DNA from 4 places in the Sinorhizobium sp. KGO-5 genome. Region 3 is predicted to be linked to each of the others. Evidence: predicted binding sites of a transcription regulator. Region 3 holds the regulator's gene; each other region holds the start of a gene.

Region 1 (4,652 bases), on a different contig from region 3:
ATCGCGCTCGCGGTCACCGGCTGATCGACGGAGATCTTGCCTGCGAAGCGCTCGGGCACCCAGAAATCGACGAGTATCTGCGACCGGTCGTCCACGACGGCGATCGGCGTCGAGGTCGTGACGTAATCTCCTATATTGACGGTGATGATCCCGACCACCCCCTTGGAGGGCGCCACGATATCGCGGCGCTTCAGGTCGAGCTCGGCGGTTTTCAGCGCCAGTTCGGCTGCCTGCAGCGCGATTTCGGAGTCACGCACCTCGACGGCCGTCACTGCGCGCGCGGTGCTGAGATTGCGGTAGCGCTCGACCTTCTCCCGGGCACTGTCGCGGGTCAGCCGCGCCTGCTCGGCAGCGATCATCTGGTCGTCGCTGTCGAGGCGCGCGATAACCTGGCCTTCCGTGATCCTGTCGCCCGACTTCACCAGTATTTCCGTGAGATTTCCCGTTGCGGTCGGCGTCACGGTAACCGAGCGGATCGCTTCGCCGTTGCCGATCGCGTTCAGCCTGTCGTTGACGACGGCGCGCTCGGCAGGCTTAACGACGACCAGGGGGGCTTCCGCGAAGCCGCTGCGTCGACCCTGCCCGCGCTCGCCATTGCCCGAACCGCCCCCTGCCCCTTCGCCGTCCTTTGGTCCCGACAACGCATCGATCAACGGTTGCGAAACCCCGATCGCCGCCAAGGTCTCACCCGCGCCGGGCGCAAAGCGCACCCACGCGGCGCCCCCGACGGCGAGGACGACGACGCTGATCGCGAGCTGATTCCAAAAGCGCATTCATGTCTCCAAAAGAAAAGCTCTCCAAAAGAAAAAGCCCTCCAAAAGAAAAGGGCGCTCCAACGAGGCGCGCACCCGATGGAACGTTCCGATTTGCGCCGATTATCGTTGTTTGCAGACGTCCGGGCAATCTCGGAATGGCATCATTACGCAATTGTAACAAAAGCGATTTTGGTGGCGGCATGATGGCCCCTGCGCCCGTCCTGAACCGCACACGCTGGCGGCGGGTCGGCGGCATGTTTACAGCTTGCGTGGCTCGGCTATTCTGTTCGTCGCCGGCGGCTGTTTCGGGCCGGCTCTCGACACGAAGGGAGACGGCAATGTGCGATGCATGCGTCATGGAATCGGTCAAGCAGCGGATGATGTCGCGGCGGAGTTTGCTCCGTGCGGCCGCGGTCGGTACGGCAGGCATTGCCGCCGCCGGCATGGGGATCGCACCTCCGGCGCTTGCCGCCGGCCACGGCAGCGTCACCGATCTCACCCATGAACTTCATGAGGAGTTTCCGACTTTCTTCGGTCAGCAGCAATTCTTCCGGGAGCAGAAGTTCAAATATGCCGAACACAAGTTCAACCTGTTCGAACTTCGGGTGAACGAGCACACCGGCACTCATGTCGACGCGCCGCTGCACTTCTCCGCCGACGGCCTTTCAGTCGCCGAGTTGCCCCTCGACAAGCTGCTCGTGCCGCTCTGCGTCGTCGACATCCGCGAGAAGGCGGCCGCCGATCCGGATGCGCAGCTGACGCCGGACGACATCAAGGCGTGGATTGCGGCCAATGGAGACATTCCCGAAAATGCCTGCGTCGCCATGCTGTCGGGCTGGTCGGATCATCTCGGTACCGACAAGTTCCGCAATGCAGACACGGCCGGTAAGATGCATTTCCCCGGCTTTCACGTGGAAGCAGCCAAGTTCCTGATCGAGGACACGAAGGCAGCCGGCATCGCCGTCGATACCCTCTCGCTCGATCACGGCATTTCGCCCGATTTCGCCACCCATTACGCCTGGCTGCCGGAAGGCCGCTGGGGCCTCGAGGCGGCCGCCAATCTCGACAAGGTGCCGGCCAAGGGCGCGACGCTGGTCCTCGGCGCACCAAAGCACCGTGGCGGCACCGGCGGCCCGGCCCGCGTCTTCGCCCTCGTTTGAAACGCATGGAGTAAGCATGAGCACTGTGGCGCCGCCATCCGGTCCCGAATCCGACCCACGCGTCAAGGCCGTCTTCGACGACATCCGGGCGACTCGGAAATCGGACTTCATCAACAATATGTGGCTCTGGCTCGCCTTCGACCCCGAACTGCTGGAGCGGACCTGGGCGGAGGTCAAGGCGGTAATGGCGACGCCTTCGGCGCTCGACCCGCTGGTGAAGGAAATGCTGTATATCGCGGTTTCCGTGAGCAATGGCTGCGGCTACTGCATTCATTCCCACACCGCCGCCGCAAGGACCAAGGGAATGACGGACGCCGAGCACGCGGATCTCCTGCGCGTCATTTCGCTCGCCGCCAAGACCAACCAGCTGGCGACGGCCCTGCAGGTCCCGGTCGATCCGGTGTTCGACGCGTCCGGCAAAACATAGACGGCGGCATGCCGACCTGAGAACATCAGTCTTTCCACAGGCATGCGCGAGCGGGCGAAGGTTCCGGAATAAAAGAAGAACATCCTTTCTGGCCTTTCGGTCCCGAATCACTACATTGGGCCGCATGACCAAAGGTTTTGACGATATTCCCTTTTTCGACGAGGAACCCGCGCCGCGGAAACCCGCGGCCGCCGGCGGCGGCATCGCGGCGCGCGCCATGGCCGCCCGCGACAAGACCCAGCGACCGGACTATGTCTCCGGGCTCAACCCGGAGCAACGGGAGGCAGTCGAGGCGCTGGAAGGTCCGGTGCTCGTGCTCGCCGGCGCCGGCACCGGCAAGACGCGCGTTCTGACGACGCGGATCGCCCATATCCTTTCGACCGGCCGCGCCTATCCCTCGCAGATCCTCGCCGTCACCTTCACCAACAAGGCGGCGCGGGAAATGAAGGAGCGCATCGGCGTGCTCGTCGGCCACGCCGTCGAGGGCATGCCCTGGCTCGGCACCTTCCACTCGATCGGGGTCAAGCTCCTCCGCCGCCATGCCGAACTGGTAGGCCTGCGGTCCGACTTCACCATCCTCGACACCGACGATGTCGTTCGACTTATCAAGCAGCTCATCCAGGCGGAGGGTCTCGACGACAAGCGCTGGCCGGCCAAGCAGTTCGCCGGCATGATCGACACCTGGAAGAACAAGGGCCTGGACCCGTCGCAAATCCCGGAAGGCGATGCCCGCGCCTTTGCCAACGGCAAGGGCCGCGAGCTCTATGCCGCCTACCAGAACCGGCTGCTGACCCTGAATGCCTGCGATTTCGGCGATCTGCTGCTGCATCCGATCCGCATGTTCCGCGCCAATCCGGACGTGCTGAAGGAGTATCACGCCAAGTTCCGCTACATCCTCGTCGACGAGTACCAGGATACCAACACGGCGCAATATATGTGGCTGAGGCTGCTGGCCCAGCGGACGCAGGGTTCCGGGAAGAACAACCCCTCCCCAAGCCCTGCGGCGCCGCAGTCCAGCCCCTCCCCCTCGTGGGGAGCGGTTGGGGAGGGGCATTCCCCTGGCGCCGAAGAGAGAAAGCCCACCGTCAACATTTGCTGCGTCGGCGACGACGACCAGTCGATCTATGGCTGGCGCGGCGCCGAGGTGGACAACATTCTTCGCTTCGAGAAGGATTTCCCCGGCGCCAAGGTCATCAAGCTGGAGCGCAACTACCGCTCGACCGAGCATATCCTCGGCGCGGCGGCGCATCTGATTGCCCATAACGAGGGCCGGCTCGGCAAGACGCTCTTTACCGAACGCACCAATCCCGACGACGAGAAAGTGCATGTTCATGCCGCCTGGGATTCCGAGGAGGAGGCTCGCGCGATCGGCGAAGAGATCGAGCAGCTCCAGCGCAAGAAGCACAACCTGAACGACATATCGATCCTCGTGCGGGCCTCTTTCCAGATGCGCGAGTTCGAAGACCGCTTCGTCACGCTCGGCCTCAACTATCGCGTCATCGGCGGTCCTCGCTTCTATGAGCGCCTCGAAATTCGCGATGCCATGGCCTATTTCCGCCTCGTCTGTCAGCCCGCCGACGATCTCGCCTTCGAGCGGATCGTCAACACGCCGAAGCGTGGCCTCGGCGAGACGACCGTCCGCACCCTGCACGACTACGCCCGGGCCCGCGACATCCCGATGCTGGCCGCGGCGAGCGAGATCGTCGAGACGGACGAATTGAAGCCGAAGGCGCGCAAGGGCCTCTTCGACGTCGTCGCCGATTTCCGCCGCTGGCAGGCTTTGCTCGAATCGACGCCGCACACCGAACTTGCAGAGCAGATCCTCGACGAGAGCGGCTATACCGCCATGTGGCAGGCCGACAAATCGGCCGAAGCGCCCGGGCGCCTGGAAAACCTGAAGGAACTCATCCGTTCGATGGAAGCCTTCGAGTCCATGCGCGGCTTTCTCGAGCACGTCGCCCTCGTGATGGACGCCGAGCAGAACGAGAATATGGACGCCGTCTCCATCATGACGCTGCATTCGGCCAAAGGGCTGGAATTCGACACCGTCTTCCTGCCGGGGTGGGAGGAAGGGCTGTTCCCGCATCAGCGCGCCCTGGACGAGGGCGGCCGCGCAGGTCTGGAGGAGGAACGCCGCCTCGCCTATGTCGGCATCACCCGCGCCAAGCGCCGCTGTCATATCTGGTTCGTTTCGAACCGCCGCATCCACGGCCTCTGGCAATCGACGCTTCCCTCACGCTTCCTCGACGAGTTGCCGCTCGCCCATGTGGAAGTCGCCGAACAGGAGGTCTCTTATGGCGGTTACGGTCG
Region 2 (4,652 bases), 230 kb from region 3:
GTTCAGAACCAGCTGCACGTTCTCGCCCTTGGTGGCCGCCTCGACGACGGCACCATCCCTGACGATCGCCTGAATGACCCCTTCGGCTGACTCGGTGTCGTAGCCGAGGAAGTCGGTCGCGCCGTGCTTATCCCTGAGCTCGAACCAGATGGTCTCGGTCGCGGCTTCGCCGGAGCCGGCCCAGTTGGCGCGGGCCTCGGCCTTCTGCCGTTGCATGGCGGCCGTAAATGCGTCCGTATCGACGCCGATGCCCTTGGCGCGCAGCGCGTCCTGGGTGAGGTCGAGCGGAAAACCGTAGGTGTCGTAGAGCTTGAACGCCGTCTCGCCGTTGAACTGGTCGCCTTCGGAAAGATCGGCCGAAGCCTCCGCCAAAAGGTTGAGGCCGCGCTCCAGGGTCTTGCGGAAGCGGGTTTCCTCCAGCTTCAGCGTTTCCGAGATCAGCGCTTCGGCGCGGACGAGTTCCGGATAAGCACGGCCCATCTGGCCCACGAGCGCCGGCAGGAGCTTCCACATCAGCGGATCCCGCGCGCCGAGCAACTGTGCGTGGCGCATGGCGCGGCGCATGATTCTGCGCAGAACGTAACCGCGGCCCTCGTTCGACGGCAGAACCCCATCGGCGATCAGGAACGCGGAGGAACGCAGATGATCGGCGATGACGCGATGGCTCGCGCGCCGGTCCCCCTCGGCCTTCACGCCGGTCGCCTCTTCGGAAGCCGCGATCAACGCGCGGAAAAGGTCGATGTCATAATTGTCGTGCTGGCCCTGGAGCACGGCGGCCACGCGCTCCAGCCCCATGCCCGTGTCGATCGAAGGCCGCGGCAGGTCGACGCGCTCTTCCTTGGTGATCTGCTCGTACTGCATGAAGACGAGGTTCCAGATCTCGATGAAGCGATCGCCGTCTTCCTCGGCCGAGCCGGGAGGTCCGCCCCAGATATGATCGCCGTGATCGTAGAATATTTCCGAGCACGGGCCGCATGGACCGGTGTCTCCCATGGCCCAGAAGTTGTCGCTCGTCGCGATGCGGATGATGCGATCGTCGCTCAGGCCGGCAATCTTCTTCCAAAGGCCGAAGGCCTCGTCGTCGGTATGGTACACCGTGACGAGCAGACGCTTGGCATCGAGCCCGTATTCCTTGGTGATCAGGTTCCAGGCAAGCTCGATCGCGCGCTCCTTGAAATAGTCGCCGAAGGAGAAATTGCCGAGCATCTCGAAGAAGGTGTGGTGACGGGCGGTGTAGCCGACATTGTCGAGGTCGTTATGCTTGCCGCCGGCGCGCACGCATTTCTGCGCCGTCGCCGCGGTCGAATAGGGTCGCTGCTCGAGGCCGGTGAACACATTCTTGAACTGCACCATGCCCGCATTGGTGAACATCAATGTCGGGTCGTTGCGCGGCACGAGTGGGCTGGACGGCACGACCTCGTGACCGTTCTTGCGGAAATAGTCGAGGAACATCGACCGGATTTCATTCACGCCGCTCATCTTGCGTCCTATCTGTGTACACTCCGGCGGCAGCCCGATCTCTCCAGGCTGCAAGCCGCACTTTTCAACCCCGCGCTTAGGCGCGTCGCATTCAATCACGTCACGCCTCCCGCCGGCCGAGCCGTCGGAACCACAGGCTTTTATCGTCCGCATTTCATGCTGTCCAGCGGGCAGCAAAAAACCGGCCGCGGGTGACGACGGCCGGCTTCGCATGCTTCAACCAGACGGTTGCTGCCGATTACATGTCGGCGGCTTCGTCGCCGTCGCTTTCCGGCCCGCCATTCTCCAGGAACCGGTCGGCGATGAGACCGGCATTCTGCCGCAGAGCCGTCTCGATTTCACGCAACAGTTCGGGATTCTCCCGCAGGAAGAGCTTGGCGTTTTCCCGTCCCTGGCCGAGCCGCTGGCTGTTATAGGAAAACCAGGCGCCCGATTTCTCGACGATGCCCGCCTTGACGCCGAGATCGATCAATTCGCCCGTCTTCGAAACGCCTTCGCCATACATGATGTCGAACTCGACCTGCTTGAAGGGCGGTGCCATCTTGTTCTTGACGACCTTGACGCGGGTCTGGTTGCCGACGACTTCCTCGCGCTCCTTGACCGAGCCGATACGGCGAATGTCGAGGCGCACCGAGGCGTAGAACTTGAGCGCATTGCCGCCCGTCGTCGTTTCCGGCGAGCCGAACATCACGCCGATCTTCATGCGGATCTGGTTGATGAAGATCACCATGCAGTTTGACTTGGAGATCGATGCCGTAAGCTTGCGCAGCGCCTGGCTCATGAGGCGCGCCTGCATGCCCGGCAGACTGTCGCCCATCTCGCCCTCGATTTCGGCGCGCGGCACGAGTGCGGCCACCGAATCGATGACGAGAATGTCGATCGCACCCGAACGGACCAGCGTATCGGTGATTTCCAGCGCCTGCTCGCCCGTATCTGGCTGCGAAATCAGAAGATTTTCGAGATCCACCCCGAGCTTTCGCGCATAGACCGGATCGAGTGCGTGTTCGGCATCGACGAAGCCGCAGATGCCGCCCTTCTTCTGTGCCTCGGCAATGGTCTGCAGCGCCAGCGTGGTCTTGCCCGAGCTTTCCGGTCCATAGATCTCGATGATGCGGCCTTTCGGCAGGCCGCCGATGCCGAGCGCGATGTCGAGGCCGAGCGAACCGGTGGAGACGGTTTCGATCTCAACTACGCTGTCCTTCGCTCCGAGCTTCATGATCGATCCCTTACCGAACGAACGTTCGATCTGGGAAAGAGCCGCTTCAAGTGCCTTGCTTTTGTCCACCGATTTGTCCTCTACGAGCCGCAAAGAATTTTGTGCCATTGGTCCACCTTTAGGTTATTGGAGCTATCGAGGCAATGAAGCCGCCGCAAGCCTTTTTGTACATGTTTTGTTCCAACTTGGCAATGGCACGTCAAGCAATTGAAATTGCACGGCATATTTCACTACGTTCGATTCTTGTTCACGCCTTTCGTCCACAGTATCCACAAGTTGCGCGTCAACGCATGCCGGCTTTCACGCGCCGCCCCGATTCGCTTCGTGATTCACGATGGATCAAAGCCGGACAAAGCCCTAAAAGGTAGTCCGAAACGATAGATCGGAATGCCGGCGGAAGAGAGACTTCGCCACCTTTTCTCCGCCCTTCATCGAGGACCAGATGCAAGCACAGGTGAAGTCGCAGAACATAGCCGTTTTTGGCGGCGCTCATATCGACCGGCGCGGCCGGATCAGCGGCGCGACGACACCGGGCGCGAGCAATCCGGGCACCTGGTTTGAGGAAGCCGGGGGCGGCGGCTTCAATGCAGCGAGAAATCTCGCGCGCCTCGGCCATCGCGTAACCATGATCAGCCCGCGGGGCGGCGATCCCGCCGGCGACACGGTGGCGGCCGCTGCGGAAGCTGCCGGTGTGATCGATCGCCCTTTCACCTTTCTCGATCGCAAGACGCCGAGCTATACGGCAATCCTGGAAAACGACGGCAACCTCGTCATCGCGCTCGCGGACATGGACCTCTATGCTCTGTTTACGCCGCGCCGGCTGCAGCAGCGGACCACGCGCGAGATTTTAGCGGCGAGCGAACTCGTGCTGATGGACGCCAATCTGCCGGAGGAGACATTGACGGCGCTTGCCGGCATCGCCGCGAAGTCCAGCCCGCTCCGTGCCGGTATCGCCGTTTCTCCGGCAAAGGTGGTCCGCTACCGCGCGTGCCTCGACGGGCTCGATTTCCTGTTCATGAACGAGGCGGAGGCGCGCGCACTGACCGGCACCGAGGCCGCAACCGCCGCGGAATGGCCGTTGCTGCTGCGCTCCGCCGGTCTTTCCGGCGGTGTCGTGACGCGCGGAGGCCGGGCCGCGGTCGCCTTCGACGGCAAGGGTGCCTGCCTCGCTACGCCGCCGGCTCTTTCAGCACTTGCCGACGTCACCGGCGCCGGCGATGCGCTTGCCTCGGGCTTTCTCGCCGCCCGGCTTGCCGGTGCGGATCTTGCCGACTGCCTGCGCCGGGGCATGGCGGCCGCCGTCATAACGCTGCATTCGCCCTACGCTGCCTCCGAAGAGATGCTGCCTGACAAGCTGGAGCAAGTGCTGCGCCTTGTGCCGGAAGCGGAAATGCTGGCATGAGAATTGGCAGCTGAATGGGAGCCGGGTAGCGCGGAATGCGGGCGGTTCTTCCGCACCCTCTGCTCCAGGCACCGGAATCGATCAGGCACCCCCGATGCAATTTGCCGTCGGATGTCATCAATCAAGGAAACGATCATGACCAAACCCTCCTCCCCGTCCCTGCCGATGGAATATTCAGATGAAGTCGCGGCCGCCAAGCAACGAGGTGCGCCGATCGTCGCGCTGGAATCCACGATCATCACGCATGGCATGCCCTATCCCGGCAACCTCGACATGGCCCGCAGCGTCGAGACGATCATCCGCGAACAGGGTGCCGTGCCCGCGACCATCGCCGTAATCCACGGGGTCCTCCATATCGGTCTGGACGATGCCAAACTGGAGGCGCTGTCGAAGACGCAGGGCGCGATGAAACTTTCGCGCGCCGACCTCGCCTTTGCGATCGCCGAACGCCGCACCGGAGCCACGACCGTTGCCGCAACGATGATCGCCGCTGCCCGTGCCGGCATCCGGGTTTTTGCGACCGGCGGCATCGGCGGTGTTCACCGCGGAGCGGAG
Region 3 (4,652 bases):
TCGAAGAAAAAGCCCCGCACCGCGAGGTGCAGGGCTTTGAAAACTGGCTCCCCGGGCCGGATTCGAACCGGCGACCTATCGATTAACAGTCGAGTGCTCTACCGCTGAGCTACCAGGGATCATCTGCGCCGCAGAAGTGAGGCTGCTAATACAAATGCTTTTCCGATTTGCCAAGCGGTTTTTCAAAAAAAATGTCGGCAGGCGGTTGCCGCCCTGTGGAGAAGGCACCAACTGTGGGGTCATTGGTACGGAAGAAGAGTGATGGCGAAGAAGCATTTTGGCATCGATCCCAAGACGCGTGAGATCGTACTCGGCAAATGGCGGATGAGCCTGCCCAATTCGCCGGCATTGCGCGTGCTCATCGGCGTTCTGCTCGTCTTCGGCGGTCTGCTCGGTTTTCTGCCCATCCTGGGCTTCTGGATGGTTCCTCTGGGCCTGCTCGTGCTTTCGCACGATATTCCCTCGATGCGCCGACGGCGGCGCAAGCTGGCCGTATGGTGGGCCCGATGGCGCAGCAAGCCGAACTCGTCCGGCAGATCCTGAGAGGTGGGCCTTGCCAAGAGTTCCGCCAGCATCCGGATGCACGCATTTCAGTCGTCGGAATTGCGCGGCTTTCGACGTCGTTTGGGCAGGAGGGCGACAATGACGCAGGCGAGGACCAAAGCGACCGGCCAGAAATCGGTCGCCTGGTCCCAACTCCACCTCCACATTTCATAGCCCTCCAGGTGAGGCGGCGGCAGCTTTGCGCTGATCTCGAAATCACGTTTCTCGCGGCCGTGGAAGTGTCCGATGGCGAAGGCGAGGCCGATGATCAGCGCCAGCCTTCTCGGTGCAATCGCCATGAACAGGAGGGCGACGACTGCTGCAATACAGAAGCCCTCGACCACATGCCCGAGCCAATCGAAGTGGCGCTGAATGTAGCCCCAAGGAATATCCATCACGTCGCGCTTCGAGTGCCGCCCTCCCGATGAGGCCGGCCGACGGACCGCTATATCACAACCGCCGATCACGAGACCACACGATCCTCGAGGTTTCGCCCTTCGCGGACGTCTTCGGGAGCGTGGGCGAGCTCGTCCTTCTTCCAGTATCCGGACGCTGAGTGTGGTCGCAAAGTACAACTTGTAGTTAATCCAAAGTGGTCAATAGACAGGAACATCACGTTCGGCAACATTGGAGCGCTTTCAGGAAAAGGGTGTAACGGTCTTCCGTAGGAAGTCGGTATTTTCATAGCGTTAGCTCGTCACTCCGACGGAGCCCGACGAAGTCGGCGCCGCGAAGGCCGTCCGGGTTTCCCAAGACGAGCATCGCCTACTTTACAGCACTGTGGAGAGAAAAATGGCGCATCTGATCGGTGGCATCGCCCCTTGGCTCGGGCTGGACAACCACATCTTCGGAACGAACGATCCGGATATTATCTTCGGAGACCCGTTCACGACCGGCAATAGCCTAGGAGTCTCCGAAATCGGCGGCTTCCTGTCTTCGGGGCAGGGTGGCCGCGACAGCCTTGACGGCCTTGGGGGCAACGACACGCTCTTCGGCGACGCTTGGACGATCTCCAATCAGGGGCGTGGTGGCGACGACCAGCTCGACGGCGGCGCCGGCGACGACACGCTGTACGGCGATGCCTTCCAGATCGATGCGATTGATTCCGCTACCGTCGCCGGAGGGAATGATCGTCTCTCGGGCGGCAAAGGCAACGATACACTCTATGGCGATGGCTACGATTGCCTCAGCGGACGTGGTGGAGACGACTGGCTCGACGGCGGCGCCGGAGACGATACTCTCTCGGGCGACGCTTTCTCCCTGGGCGATTTTTTCGTTGGCGGGAACGATCGCCTCCAGGGCGGAGAGGGCCATGACAAGCTCTACGGGGATGGCCTCGACCAGGGCGTCGTGGAATCCGGCATTGGCGGCAACGACCACCTGTATGGTGGTTCGGGCAATGACTTTCTCGTTGGAGACGTTCTTTTCTCACGTGGCGGCAGTGGCGGCGACGACCTGCTCGACGGAGGCAAAGGCAATGATGTCCTGTATGGCGATGCAGAGGTCGGCGTGGACACCGCGGGTGGGAACGACCTCTTGATCGGCGGCACCGGTAACGATCAGCTCTGGGGTGATGGTCGACTGACCGCAGGCTTCGCGGTCGAGACCGGTGCCGATCAGTTCCTGTTTTCACGAAACAGTGGTCGGGATGAGATCTTCGACTTCGAATTGGACAAGGACGTCATCCAAATCGCTGGCTATGGCTACGACGACTTCGCTGATTTTTTGCCCAACATCGGCAACGATGCTGACGGGAACGCTGTCCTGCAGTTGAATGGCACGGTCGATCAGGTCACTCTGATCGGCATCCACGCTGCCGACCTCAGCGCTGCCAACTTCGTCTTTGCGGGCGCGGAGTTCGCCTTCGTCTGACGCAGGTAAGATTTGTCGGTAACAAAGCTGAATAGGGGTGGTTTTTTGGAGGCCTCGCCCGGAATTGAACCGGGGTACAAGGATTTGCAGTCCTCTGCGTCACCACTCCGCCACGAGGCCTCTACGATCTGCGATTTTCAAATCGTGGCGCGGATTTAGAATGATTGCCCGCAATCCGCAAGAGGGTACATTTGGAATAGGGTCTTTTTTATTCTGTATAAATATGGCTTCGGTTCTGTGGAGGCGTGGCCATAGCGCCCCAAGGCGCAATGCGCCCACTTCTAACGCTTTGAAATTGCGTACTTCCGTGGGAAACGCCTGCACACCTCGTCGGGAGGCTAGTGGTACCGCCGGATGAGGCCGACAAGCCTGCCTTGGATCTTGACCCGATCCGGACCGAATATCCGTGTCTCGTAAGCCGGATTGGCGGCTTCGAGCGCAATAGAGGCGCCCTTGCGACGGAAACGCTTCAGAGTTGCTTCCTCGTCGTCGATCAGGGCGACGACGATATCCCCGGGGGTGGCAGTGCTTCCGTTCCGGATGATCACCGTATCGCCATCGAGGATGCCGGCCTCGATCATCGAATCACCCTTGATCTCGAGAGCGTAGTGCTCGCCGCTGCCGATCATTTCGACCGGTACGGAAATATCGTGCATGTTGTTCTGGATTGCGGAAATCGGCACGCCGGCGGCAATGCGGCCCATGACCGGGACAGCGACCGATGCGATCTCGGCCGGGGGCGCCGGTTTCGGTGCGGGGGGCGGGGCCGCAGGCTTGCCCAGACTGCCTTCGATCACGCTCGGCGAAAAGCCGCGGCGGACCTGCGAAACACCGGCATAGGCCTCCGGCAGCTTGATGACTTCGAGGGCTCGAGCGCGATTCGGTAGCCGGCGAATGAACCCGCGCTCTTCGAGTGCGGTGATCAGACGATGGATGCCCGATTTGGAGGCAAGGTCCAGGGCATCTTTCATCTCGTCGAAGGACGGCGGAACCCCGGATTCCTTCATTCGTTCATGAATGAACAGAAGCAATTCCTGTTGCTTGCGGGTCAGCATGGCGTCACTCCAGAATCGCGAAACAAATCAAGAACAGAACCTATCTGTTCCATATGTGTTCCGCAAGTGCCTAAAATTCCGTGAATACCGCTTGCTGCTGAATGCCTGTCCGCTTTCCATCCGGCGTGCGATGGCGATCGCTCGGAATCTGGGGGCAGGGGCGTACGCTCACTTACAGCGGCCGGCCCAGTCGCTCGCCTACGCCATGCTAATAGGCAAGCCGCAGTCCGCCCGGCGTAAGAACGTCGAATTCAGGCTCGGGATAGGGCCCGTACCACTGGGTATAGGTCGTGTTGGTCGAGCCTGTGCTGGCGCACCCCGAAAGGGCGAAGAGGGAAAAAATTACGGCTGCCACCAAAGATTTAACAGGCATGTTTTTCTCCACTCGCGGGAGTTGCCCAGACCTCGAACGGGTCAGACTAAAACTTTCTCTCAAATCAGCTTTTTTGGCAAGCGCAGCCGAGCCGCGGCATCGCCCGGGCTCCGCAACCTGACGTCCGGCATCGGTGGATGTTAGCTCAGGTAAGATCCGTTACCTGGGTCTCCGGGCTGGACAAAAGAGGGGAATGGTGGAGTCGAAGGGAGTCGAACCCTCGACCTCCGCAGTGCGATTGCGGCGCTCTCCCAACTGAGCTACGACCCCACTGGTCACCCATTGTATAAGATTTTTCGGCCCCGCGCACCAGTGCATTCCGTTTGCCGGCTTCACCCTTGCCGCCCGGTAGGGCACGCTGCAATTCACCCATCCGAATATCGCCCCTTCGCGATGGAGTCCCAAAGCAGCTTCTTCCGCTCCTGCAGGTGACGCAAAGCGTCGGAAGGGCAGGGCAGCCACGAGCCTTGCGGGTGGGGAAGACGGCCATCAGTGACGAGAAGCTGGGAATTCCGGCGTGCCCGGATCAATTCTGAAATGGCGGAAGAGGTGGGATTCGAACCCACGGTACGCTTTCACGCACGCCGGTTTTCAAGACCGGTGCCTTAAACCGCTCGGCCACTCTTCCAGGTGATTGCGGAGCTTCGTGAAATTCGTTTCCGAGTTCTCGATGGACCGGCGATCGCTACCGGGTTTGCTGCCCATTCACCAACGGCTGGCTTTTTAGCAGCTTTGATCACAGCGTCAACTTGCTCCGGAGCATTTGCTTGCATTCGAGGCGTGCCGCGCCGCATACGCCCGTGGCACGG
Region 4 (4,652 bases), on a different contig from region 3:
CGGAGCCCGAGGGCGCTTCGACATCCGCACGGGCGAGCCGGTGGCCGTCGGTCGCGACGGCGCGCAGCTTCAGGTCGCCGTTGCTCTCGACCGTGTGCACGAAGATGCCGTTCAAATAGTAGCGTGTCTCTTCCGTCGAGATGGCGAACTGGGTGCGGTCGATCAGCATCTTCAGATCGGGCGCCTTCAGGCGGAAGGAGTGCGAGAACGTGCCGGCGGTCAGATCGGGAAAATCCGACTGCGGCAGGCACTGCAGCGAAAACTTGGAGCGGCCGGAGGCGACCGTCATCGCCGTGCCTTCCGCATTGGTGACCAGCAGCACCTCCGAGCCGTCCGGCAGCTTGCGGACGATGTCGTAGAGCAGATGCGCCGGAACGGTGGTGGCGCCGGCCTGTTCCACCTGCGCCGGCGTCGCCTCGGTGATCTCCAGGTCGAGGTCGGTCGCCTTCATTTCGAGGCTGGCGCCGTCAGAGCGCAGGAGCACGTTCGAAAGGATCGGGATGGTGTTTCGCCGTTCGACCACGCGGTGGACATGGTTCAGCGATTTCAAAAGGTTGGACCGCTCGAGAGTAATACGCATGGATGCTACCGCTTTCAACCATTGCCGCGCGGGCGAGGGGACCGCCGCGGCGTCAACTGCGTGCCCGGCCGCTCGGCCGGAAGGATGTGGACCGGCAAAATGGCAGAAAGAGAGCCGCAAAAGCAAGGGGTTTTGAGGCCTCTTCCCCAAATGCGAGACTGCATGCGCGGCCCGCCCTTGCCCCGGGCTCCCCGCTCACTCATAAAGGGCGCAAACCCGGCTTGGCCGGAATGGTCGATCGGAATGATCGGGCCGGGAGTGATTGGGAAGGCGGCGTTGCAAAAGCAGCAATCCACGGATGCATCCGAAAAGGACCGGCGGCGCGCTTTTCGCCTGCACGATATCAACATTCCTGCGCGCCCGCTGGAGCCGTGCCTTTATCTCGTGGCAACGCCGATCGGCAATCTCGGCGACATCACGCTGAGAGCCCTCGAGACGCTTGCGGGGGTCGATGTGCTCGCTTGCGAGGACACGCGGGTGACGCGGGTGCTGCTGGACCGCTACGGTATCGTCAATCGGCCCACCGCCTATCACGAGCACAATGCCGCCGAGGCGGGGCCGCGGCTCCTTGCAGCACTCGGTGATGGGAAATCGGTGGCGCTCGTCTCCGATGCCGGTACGCCGCTCGTCTCCGATCCGGGCTACCGCCTGGCGCAGCAGGCGGTCGAGGCGGGATACCGGGTCGTTCCCATACCTGGCCCCTCGGCGCCGCTTGCGGCCCTCGTCGGCTCCGGCCTGCCGAGCGATGCCTTCCTCTTCGCAGGCTTTCTGCCGGTGAAGGACAAGGCGAAGCGCGACCGGCTCGCCGAACTCTCGTCCGTTCCCGCCACTCTCATCTTCTTCGAATCCCCGCATCGCATTGCCGCGACCGTCACTGCTGCCGCGCAGGTCCTCGGCGCAGACAGGAGGGCGGCCGTCTGCCGCGAACTGACCAAGACCTTCGAGGAGTTCCGCCGCGGAACGCTCGGCGAACTCGCGGCGAGTTACGACGAAAGCGCCAATGTGAAAGGCGAGATCGTCCTCGTGATCGGTCCGCCGGAGGCAAAGCCCCAGCCGGAGGCGGCCGACGTCGACGCATTGCTCAAGGAACTCGCCCGCGACCTGCCGATGGGCAAGGCCGCGACCGAGGCGGCGCGCCGCACGGGGCTGGCGCGCAAGGAGCTTTACGACCGGCTCCTTCATCTGAAGGATAGCGATGAAGGCTGAGCGACCGGACACCCGCAAGCTGAAGGCGCTGAAGCGGGGCCACATCGCCGAATACCGCGCCGCGCTCTGCCTGATGCTCAAGGGCTATCGCATCGTTGCCATGCGCTATCGCACCAGGCTCGGCGAGATCGACATCATCGCCCGGCGCGGCGATCTGGTCGCCTGCGTCGAAGTAAAGGCCCGGATGAGCCCGGACGATGCGGTCTTCGCCGTGACCGACACGGCGCAGCGGCGCATCCGGGCGGCAAGCGATCTCTGGCTGTCGCGTCAGGGCGACTTCCACCGCCTGTCGGTGCGATACGACATTGTCGCCGTAGCGCCGTGGCGCTGGCCGCGACACCTGCCGGACGCCTTTTGATAGGCGGGAGCGGCAGGAGCCTTCTTGCCTAACCACGGTACGCATTCTACATCTTGCGGGCTTTTCGGCGGTGCCGCCTCGTCGCGAAGACGAGGGGCGGAGCATCGCGTCGAATTGCCGTATAATTCGATTTCTGACCGGCGCCGGTCGAAGGAACTATGCGCATCGTGGATCCAATCGGGAACGGGAAAATGGCAGGAATCGTCAACGTCGGGGTCCAGATGGACCATGTTTCGGGCATCACCATTGCGGGCGATTCGACCTTCGCGATGAGCCTGGAGGCGCAGGCCCGAGGCTACCGCCTGTTCCACTACACGCCCGAAAAGCTGTCGCTCCGGGACGGCAGGGTCTATGCGACCGCGCAGCAGATGCGGTTGCGCGACGTCAAGGGCGACCACTTCACCCTCGGCGAAGAGGAGCGGATCGATCTTTCGACCATGGACGTCATCCTGCTTCGCCAGGATCCGCCATTCGATATGGCCTATATCACTTCAACGCATCTGCTCGAACGGCTGCACCCGAAGACGCTGGTCGTCAACGATCCGGCCTGGGTCAGGAACTCGCCTGAGAAGATCTTCGTGACCGAGTTTCCGGATCTGATGCCCAAGACCCTGATCACTCGCGACCCGGACGAGATCGCCCGCTTCCGCCAGGAGATGGGCGACATCATCCTGAAACCGCTCTACGGCAATGGCGGCGCCGGCGTGTTCCACTCCGCGCGTGACGACCGCAATTTCTCGTCGCTCCTCGAAATGTTCGCGCAGATGTTCCGCGAGCCCTATATCGCCCAGGAATATCTGCCGGCGGTGCGCAAGGGCGACAAGCGCATCCTGCTCGTCGACGGCGAGCCGGTCGGCGCCATCAATCGCGTTCCGGCCGAGCACGATTCGCGCTCCAACATGCATGTGGGTGGGCGCGCGGAGGCAACCGACCTGACGGCGCGCGAGCGGGAGATCTGCCACCGCATCGGCCCGGCGCTGAAGGAACGCGGCTTCCTCTTCGTCGGCATCGACGTCATCGGCGACTACCTGACCGAGATCAATGTCACTTCGCCGACCGGCATCCGCGAAGTGAAGAAGTTCGGCGGTGCCGATGTCGCAAGCCTGCTCTGGGACGCGATCGAGAAGAAGCGCCCCTGATCTACGGGCCGCCACTTTCGCTCTTGTGTTCTGTCATTGTTCTTGTTTTCAAGCGTATTCCGTGCAAGATTTGCGGTTACAACCGGTTTTGGTTGTGACGGCGTGTGTGGGCCGCCGTGCTTGAGCGGGATTGCGGAGGGACGATGATCCTCCGCGCTCCGCTCGAAATCAGGGGGCAGTATGGTCGCGCGCGTCAGCACGGTTGCGTTTCAGGGTATCGAGGGCGTTCCGGTCGACGTCCAGGTGATGGTTGCACCCGGCAAGGTCGGTATGCAGATCGTCGGACTGCCGGACAAGGCGGTGGCCGAAAGCCGCGAGCGCGTCCAGGCGGCGCTTCATGCATCGGGACTGGCGCTTCCCGCCAAGCGGGTGACCGTCAATCTGGCGCCGGCGGACCTACCGAAAGAAGGAAGCCATTTCGATCTCGCCATCGCGCTCGGCCTGATGGCGGCGCTCGGCGCTGTGCCTGCGGACGCGCTGTCCGGCTATGTCGTTATCGGCGAACTCAATCTCGACGGCACCATCGCAGCCGTCGCCGGCGCGCTGCCGGCGGCGATCGGCGCGAATGCGCTCGGCAAGGGGCTGATCTGCCCGGCGGAAAGCGGGCCAGAGGCGGCCTGGGCCGGATCGGAGATCGATATTCTCGCCCCGCGCAGCCTGATCGCCATCGCCAATCATTTCCGCGGCACGCAGGTGCTCTCCCGCCCCGAGCCGGCGGTCCGGGCGGCCGCCGAGGGCCTTCCCGATCTTGCCGACATCAAGGGCCAGGAAAGCGCCAAGCGGGCGCTGGAGGTCGCGGCGGCGGGCAATCACAATCTGCTGATGGTCGGCCCGCCCGGGTCGGGCAAGTCGATGCTTGCGGCGCGGCTCCCCTCCATCCTGCCGCCGCTTTCGCCCGCCGAACTGCTCGAAGTCTCGATGATCCATTCGATCGCCGGGCAATTGCCGGGCGGCAAGCTTTCGGACCGCCGGCCCTTCCGCGCGCCGCACCATTCCGCCACCATGGCGGCGCTGATCGGCGGCGGCTTCCGCGCGAAGCCGGGAGAGGCGTCGCTCGCCCATAACGGCGTGCTCTTTCTCGACGAGCTTCCGGAATTTACACCACAGACGCTCGACGCTCTGCGCCAGCCGCTCGAAACCGCCACCTGCATCATCGCGCGGGCCAATCATCGCGTCACCTATCCGGCGGCGATCCAGCTCATTGCCGCCATGAATCCCTGCCGCTGCGGCATGGCCGGCGAGCCGGGCCGGAGCTGCGCCCGCGGGCCGCGCTGCATGGCCGATTATCAGGCGCGGATCTCCGGGCCGCTGATGGATCGCATCGATATCCGCGTCGACGTCCCGGCCGTCAGCGCCGCCGACTTGATCC

What was found. Region 3 encodes LexA, which represses DNA repair genes until DNA is damaged. Its sites were predicted from a motif close to TGTTCNNNNTGTGTTCNG; they were not measured.
Region 1: the regulator LexA is predicted to act here: its motif matches at 2,407-2,424, upstream of BHD07_RS27780 (ATP-dependent helicase).
Region 2: the regulator LexA is predicted to act here: its motif matches at 2,929-2,946, upstream of recA (recombinase RecA).
Region 4: the regulator LexA is predicted to act here: its motif matches at 3,310-3,327, upstream of BHD07_RS03560 (YifB family Mg chelatase-like AAA ATPase).

What each region holds. Positions count from the first base shown of each region.
Region 1 is NZ_BDIZ01000011.1:13,113-17,764, reverse strand. Features, by position in the region: gene BHD07_RS27795 (efflux RND transporter periplasmic adaptor subunit) at 1-773, opposite strand, end outside; gene BHD07_RS27790 (cyclase family protein) at 1,094-1,915, shown strand; gene BHD07_RS27785 (carboxymuconolactone decarboxylase family protein) at 1,932-2,342, shown strand; gene BHD07_RS27780 (ATP-dependent helicase) at 2,467-4,652, shown strand, end outside.
Region 2 is NZ_BDIZ01000005.1:47,258-51,909, reverse strand. Features, by position in the region: gene alaS (alanine--tRNA ligase) at 1-1,479, opposite strand, end outside; gene recA (recombinase RecA) at 1,718-2,803, opposite strand; gene BHD07_RS20700 (carbohydrate kinase family protein) at 3,138-4,097, shown strand; gene BHD07_RS20695 (pseudouridine-5'-phosphate glycosidase) at 4,233-4,652, shown strand, end outside.
Region 3 is NZ_BDIZ01000005.1:275,197-279,848, forward strand. Features, by position in the region: tRNA gene BHD07_RS21935 (tRNA-Asn) at 45-119, opposite strand; gene BHD07_RS21940 (hypothetical protein) at 262-543, shown strand; gene BHD07_RS21945 (hypothetical protein) at 591-938, opposite strand; gene BHD07_RS21950 (calcium-binding protein) at 1,336-2,415, shown strand; tRNA gene BHD07_RS21955 (tRNA-Cys) at 2,462-2,535, opposite strand; gene lexA (transcriptional repressor LexA) at 2,754-3,470, opposite strand; gene BHD07_RS21965 (hypothetical protein) at 3,679-3,843, opposite strand; tRNA gene BHD07_RS21970 (tRNA-Ala) at 4,038-4,113, opposite strand; tRNA gene BHD07_RS21975 (tRNA-Ser) at 4,382-4,471, opposite strand.
Region 4 is NZ_BDIZ01000001.1:747,219-751,870, forward strand. Features, by position in the region: gene dnaN (DNA polymerase III subunit beta) at 1-580, opposite strand, end outside; gene rsmI (16S rRNA (cytidine(1402)-2'-O)-methyltransferase) at 824-1,786, shown strand; gene BHD07_RS03550 (YraN family protein) at 1,776-2,144, shown strand; gene gshB (glutathione synthase) at 2,336-3,283, shown strand; gene BHD07_RS03560 (YifB family Mg chelatase-like AAA ATPase) at 3,464-4,652, shown strand, end outside.